Linked DNA regions of Celeribacter indicus. The protein of the gene in region 2 binds, or shares a complex with, the protein of the main gene of each other region. Links are inferred from orthologs where the notes say so. Each region holds a gene or a part of one and is shown on either strand. Other genes may lie near its edges.

Region 1 (3,037 bases), 600 kb from region 2 along the record:
GATGGAGGCGGGTATCGGCATTGGTCGCATGCAGCACCTCCCCGTTGCGCGCATCCATCACTAAGGCCGCATACTCTGCCGCGATTGCCCGAACGGACATCGCAAGGACCATCGCGAAGGTGATCAGAAGAAGGGGAAAAACACGTCCCGTAACGGCACGCGGAAACCGTCGCGCTTGCACGTCGCTCATCATCATAACTCTGCCTCGTCTGGTCGGATCGTGGATGCCCGACTTGTTTATTTGAGCCTAGCACGGCACTTGGAGTGAGAAAACCGTGAAATTTTTGGGCATCTCGGTCTTGCCAAAATGCAAAACCCATATCTGGTGGGGATGCAACATCTTACTACCACATGCTGAAAAGCGCCCGAAAAGAATTTTTCCCTGTGCCTACATTTCAAGCACGGAGACCAGATCTGGAAGGCGGGCGAGAGATTCGATCTGCCGAAACCGCGGGTGATCGAGGGGCGGTTCGGCATGTTCGATCTCCCAGGTGAGACCGTGCGGGACATGGACGCCCCAGGCGCCGGCCTCGATTGGCGGGATGACGTCCGACTTCATCGAATTGCCGACCATCACCGCGGCGGCGGGCGCGAGCCCGCGCCTCGAGAAGATCCCGGCATAGACCGCGGGCGTCTTCGCAGAGACGATCTCCACCCCGTCGAACAGATCGCCAAGGCCGGACTGGGCGAGCTTGCGCTCCTGGTCGAGCAGGTCGCCCTTGGTCACGAGGAGGATGTCGTGATCCTCCGCCAGCATCCGCACGGTCTCCTCCACACCGTCGAGCAGGTGGATCGGATGGCGCAACATTTCCTGCCCGGCGCCGATCAGTTCGCGGATCACCGCGGCGGGAACCTTTTCCTCCGTCACCTCGATTGCGGTCTCGATCATCGACAGGACAAAGCCCTTGATGCCGAATCCGTATTGCCCGAGGTTGCGGCGCTCGGCGGCGAGAAGCCGTTCGGCAAGATGCGCGCGCTCGGAATAATCGGAAAGGAGATCGGCAAACCGGGCCTGGGTCATGCGGAAAAATTGTTCGTTTTCCCACAGGGTATCGTCGGCATCGAAGGCGATCGTCGAAATCTTTCCCGGCATGTGGTAAGGTCTCCTTTGCCGCTTCGGGCATAACCCTCTTTATTCGGCGGCGAAAGGTTCTATATAACGAGCCGAAGCGACACCGCTTTTCGCGTAGTGCAGGAACCGGAGACGACAGCGTGTTACTCTCGCCTCTCATGATGGCCGACAAGGACAACAGCGATGACGACGGCGACGTCGGCCTCGCGCTCAAGACACGTCCGAAGACGAAGCGCCCGCCCCTCTACAAGGTCCTGCTGCTCAACGACGATTATACGCCGATGGAATTCGTGGTGCTCGTGCTCGAACGCTTTTTCGGCATTTCGCATTCCCACGCGACCGAGATCATGCTGACGGTGCACAAGAAGGGCCTCGCCGTCGTCGGGGTGTTTTCCTACGAGATTGCGGAAACGAAGGTGCAGCAGGTGATGGACTTCTCCCGCCGGCATCAGCATCCGCTGCAATGCACCATGGAAAAGGAATAGGCTGCGCGCCTTTTCGCCATGCTTTCCGACAGGCTTCCCCTCCTCCTCGGCGCGCTGCCGCCGGTCCGTCGCGTGGTGGTCTTCCGCCCGCGCGCGGGTACGGATCTACGCGTGCTCAAGGGTGCGGAGGTGCAGATCGTGCAGGGCTTCAAACCCGATTTCGACAGTTTCGCGAAAGAGGGCTACGACACGCGGATCGCGCCGGAGGGACAGTTCGATCTCGTACTCGTCGCGGTGCCGCGCGCGAAGGCGGAGGCCCGCGCGCTGATCGCGGATGCGGTCCGGCGCGGGGAGAGGGTGATCGTCGACGGACAGAAGACCGACGGCATCGACAGCCTTCTCAAGGACATTCGCAAGCGCGTGCCTGTGGAACAGGTGGTGTCCAAGGCCCATGGCAAGGCCTTCGCCTTTTGCGGCGGGGATTTTTCCGATTGGGCCGACCCCGGCCCCCTTCACCTTGTCGACGGGTTCGTCACGCGGTTCGGCGTGTTTTCGGCGGACCGGATCGACAAGGCGTCCGAAGCGCTCGTCGCGGCGCTGCCCGAACGCCTGCCGCCCACGGTCGCGGACCTCGGGGCGGGCTGGGGATATCTGTCGCGCCACATCCTCGCGCACGACGGCGTGGAGGTGCTGCATGTGGTGGAGGCGGAGGCCGCCGCCCTTGCCTGTGCGCGGGAGAATATCGGAGATCCGCGCGCCGTCTTCCACTGGGAGGACGCCACCCGCTTCACGCCGCCCCGTCCGCTCGACGCCGTCGTGATGAACCCGCCCTTCCACAGCTCGCGCGCCGCCGACCCGGCGCTCGGGCAGGCCTTCATCGCGGCCGCCGCGACCATGTTGGCGCCGAACGGCATGCTCTGGATGGTCGCGAACCGGCACCTGCCCTACGAGGCCACGCTTGCCACGCATTTCGGCACGGTTGCCGAGATCGGCGGCACGTCGGGCTTCAAGGTGCTTCACGCCACGAAACCCCTTCGCAGGACCGCAACGGGCGCCTAGTCTGGGCGTCAAAGCATCGAGGACCCTCACCATGAGCTTTTCCATTACAGGCAAGACCGCGATCGTGACCGGAGCGGCCAACGGCGTCGGTCTCGCCATCGCGCGTCATTTCGAGGCCCAGGGCGCGAATGTCATGTGCGCGGATATCGACGAGGCGGGGCTCGTTGCGCAGTACGGCGATGCGGCGGAGGCGGAAGACCGCACCGTCGCCTATTTCGCCGGCGACCTGCGCGAGAAGCTCACCATCGCCAATCTCCTTTCCGCGACCATCGACAATTTCGATGGGGTGGACATTCTCGTGAATGCCTCCCGCCAGGTGGCGATGAGCGATCCGCTGAACGTCGAGGAGGACAATGTCGCCCAACTGCTCGACCAGAACCTGATGACGTCGCTGCGCCTGACCCAGCAGGTCGCGAAATGGATGATCAAGCGCGCGGAAAAGGTGGAGGGCGAGGAAGAGGGCGTGCTCGGCTCGATCGTC
Region 2 (3,343 bases):
CTTTCCCGTGACGTCCGGCGCGTCCCCGTTCCCCTGGGAAACGTCCTCCTCCCCGTCGCGGATGGCGCGCACGGTGCCGGGCGCGGTGGCGAAGACGTCGACGCCCGTCCAGACGTCCCCCATCGCGGGCAGGGCGAAGTCCGTGCCCTTGTGACCGTCATAGGACAGCGGGCCGCAGGTGAAATCGGCCGCGCCGGGGCCGGGGTCGGTATCGACGTAATTCTGGATGTAGCAGCTTTCGCCCGGTGTGCAGTCGAGCGGCAGGGACAGCACCGGATCGCGGGCGAGGGCGGGTGCGGCGAGGATCGGAGCGGCGAGGACGAGGAGAGGCAGAAGGCTGGCGCGGCGCATGGGGGTCCTCCGGTCATTGGTCGCAGGCTCGCGCAGCGAAAAGGCCCCGTCAAGGTGACGGGGCCTTTCGATCCTGTTTGTCCGTGTGTCCCGGCCGGTCAGTCGGCGGTCAGAAGCGGCGGCTTCTTCGACCGGCCGAGGCGGGGGGCACCCGGTTCCTCGACCTTGAGGTCGATTTCGCCGTCCTTGACGCCGACCCTGACGACGCCACCCTTCGCGAGCTTGCCGAAGAGAAGCTCCTCGGCGAGCGGCTTCTTGATGTGCTCCTGGATCACGCGGCCGAGCGGACGCGCGCCCATCTTGTCGTCATAGCCCTTTTCGGCCAGCCATTCGGCAGCGGGGCGGGTGAGTTCGATGGAGACGTTGCGGTCCATGAGCTGCGCCTCGAGTTGCAGCACGAACTTCTCGACCACCTGGAGGATGACCTCCTTCGGCAGCGGCTGGAAGGACACGACCGCGTCGAGGCGGTTGCGGAATTCCGGCGTGAAGGTGCGCTCGATCGCCGCCGTGTCCTCGCCCTCGCGGCGGTCACGGCCGAAGCCGATGGCCTCTTTCGCCTGTTCGGTCGCCCCCGCGTTCGAGGTCATGATCAGGATCACGTTGCGGAAATCGACGGTCCGGCCGTTGTGATCGGTGAGCTTGCCGTTGTCCATCACCTGAAGCAGGATGTTGTAGACATCCGGGTGTGCCTTTTCGATCTCGTCGAGCAGCAGCACGCAATGCGGATGCTGGTCCACGCTGTCGGTCAGCAGACCGCCCTGATCGAAGCCGACATAGCCCGGAGGCGCACCGATGAGCCGGGAGACCGCGTGTTTCTCCATGTATTCCGACATGTCGAAGCGCAGAAGCTCCACGCCGAGGCTCGAGGCGAGCTGGTTGGCCACTTCGGTCTTGCCGACGCCGGTGGGGCCAGCGAAGAGGTAGTTGCCGATCGGCTTCTGCGGTTCGCGCAGACCCGCGCGGGCGAGCTTGATCGCAGAGGACAGCGTCTCGATGGCCTTGTCCTGACCGAACACGACCCGCTTGAGCGTCGCTTCGAGATCCTTGAGCACCTCCGCGTCGTCCTTGGAGACGTTCTTCGGCGGGATGCGCGCGATCTTCGCCACGACCGCCTCGATCTCCTTCGGAGAGATCGTCTTGCGACGGCGGCTCTCGGCCACGAGATGCTGGGCCGCGCCCGCCTCGTCGATCACGTCGATCGCCTTGTCGGGAAGCTTGCGGTCATGGATGTAGCGCGCGGAGAGTTCCACGGCCGTCTTGATCGCCTCGTTGGTGTAGCGGATGTCGTGATGCTCCTCGAAATAGGGCTTGAGGCCCTGGAGGATCTTCACCGTGTCATCCACCGACGGCTCGTTCACGTCGATTTTCTGGAACCGGCGGCTGAGCGCGCGGTCCTTCTCGAAATGCTGGCGGAACTCCTTGTAGGTGGTGGAGCCCATGCAGCGCAGCTTGCCGCCCTGCAACGCGGGCTTGAGCAGGTTGGAAGCATCCATCGCCCCGCCGGAGGTCGCACCCGCGCCGATCACGGTGTGGATCTCGTCGATGAAGAGGATGGCGTCGGGATGCTCCTCGAGCTCCTTCACCACGGCTTTCAGCCGCTCCTCGAAATCGCCGCGATAGCGCGTGCCGGCGAGCAGCGCGCCCATGTCGAGCGAGAAGATGGTGGAATGGGCGAGCACCTCGGGCGTCTCACCGTCGACGATCTTCTTGGCAAGGCCTTCGGCGATGGCGGTCTTGCCCACGCCGGGATCGCCCACGAGAAGCGGGTTGTTCTTGCGCCGGCGGCAGAGCACCTGGATGCAGCGCTCGACCTCGTGGGCGCGGCCGATCAGCGGATCGACATCGCCCTTCTTGGCCTTCTTGTTGAGGTCGACGCAATATTTGGCGAGCGCGGATTCCTTGTCCTCGCCCGGCGCCTGCGCCTGTTGCGCCTGCGCCTCCTCCTCGTGGTCGGCGCCGGTGATCGGGCGCTGTTCACCGAAGGCGGGATCCTTGGCGACGCCATGGGCGATGAAATTCACCGCGTCATAGCGCGTCATGTCCTGTTCCTGGAGGAAATAGGCGGCGTTCGATTCGCGTTCGGCGAAGATCGCGACGAGCACGTTGGCGCCGGTCACCTCGGTGCGGCCGGAGGACTGGACGTGGATCGCCGCGCGCTGGATCACGCGCTGGAAGGAGGCTGTGGGCACGGCCTCCGACCCCTCCACATCCGTGACGAGGGTCGAGAGATCGTCCTCGATGTAATCCAGAAGGGTTTTCCGAAGGTCCTCGAGATCGACGTTGCACGCCTGCATCACGCGCGCCGCGTCGGGCTCGTCGACCAGGGCCAGAAGGAGGTGTTCCAGCGTTGCGAGTTCGTGGCGCCGGGCGTTGGCCAGCGCCAGAGCGGCATGGATGGCCTGCTCAAGGGTGTTCGAAAATGACGGCACTTCGTATGTGCTCCTTCGCATTCGGGGTCTGGAGGGGACGTCTATGGCCCCGCACCCAACCGTGGCCTCATACTCTTAAACTTCGATTGAAAGCCGCGCGCTTCAAGGAAAAAAGTGGCTGACACCGGTAAATTTTCGTGAGGCGCCAAGTTTTGTGCGGTTTGACAGGGGTGGTTCCCTCTTCGGGTAGGGTTCATGTATGGTCCGCGGGCGGTGTTTCAAGGGGCACGGAGAGGGGCCGGGCGCGGCGTCAGAACCGGTCCTTCCGGGCCCGGATCTCCGCGAAGACGGCGACATCGGGTGCATCGGCCATGTCGAGGGCCGATTTCACGGAGGCCGTGTCGGCGCGCAGGAACGGATTCGTGTCGCATTCGAGGCCGAGGGACGAGGGAACGGTCGGTTTTCCCTCGGCGCGCAGGCTCTCGACCTCGGCGATCCTGGCCTTGAGCGCGGCGTTGCCGGGTTCGATCGTCGCGGCGAAACGTGCATTGCCGAGCGTGTATTCATGGCCGGAATAGACCATCGTCTCGCGGGGCAGGGCCCGCAGCCGGGTGAGGCTCGTC

What was found.
Region 1: the proteins of clpA (region 2) and clpS are in contact, whole or in part, in a solved structure (PDB 1LZW), measured with the Escherichia coli proteins. The link is inferred for Celeribacter indicus from one-to-one orthologs.

Annotation. Positions count from the first base shown.
Region 1 is NZ_CP004393.1:4,335,365-4,338,401, reverse strand. The notes cover bases 178-2,895. They hold clpS (ATP-dependent Clp protease adapter ClpS), read left to right. Parts: upstream 178-1,233; coding sequence 1,234-1,557; downstream 1,558-2,895. Other genes in these bases: P73_RS21150 (SDR family NAD(P)-dependent oxidoreductase), read left to right, coding at 2,588-2,895; P73_RS21155 (class I SAM-dependent methyltransferase), read left to right, coding at 1,576-2,556; P73_RS21165 (HAD family hydrolase), read right to left, coding at 389-1,093; P73_RS21170 (D-alanyl-D-alanine carboxypeptidase family protein), read right to left, coding at 178-193. Outside these bases: more of P73_RS21170, read right to left, coding at 1-177; more of P73_RS21150, read left to right, coding at 2,896-3,037. UniProt on the Escherichia coli protein: Involved in the modulation of the specificity of the ClpAP-mediated ATP-dependent protein degradation.
Region 2 is NZ_CP004393.1:3,732,441-3,735,783, reverse strand. Bases 116-3,139 are described here. They hold clpA (ATP-dependent Clp protease ATP-binding subunit ClpA), read right to left. Parts: upstream 2,781-3,139; coding sequence 450-2,780; downstream 116-449. Other genes in these bases: gloB (hydroxyacylglutathione hydrolase), read right to left, coding at 3,031-3,139; P73_RS18430 (M23 family metallopeptidase), read right to left, coding at 116-351. Outside these bases: more of P73_RS18430, read right to left, coding at 1-115; more of gloB, read right to left, coding at 3,140-3,343. UniProt on the Escherichia coli protein: ATP-dependent specificity component of the ClpAP protease. It directs the protease to specific substrates. It has unfoldase activity. The primary function of the ClpA-ClpP complex appears to be the degradation of unfolded or abnormal proteins.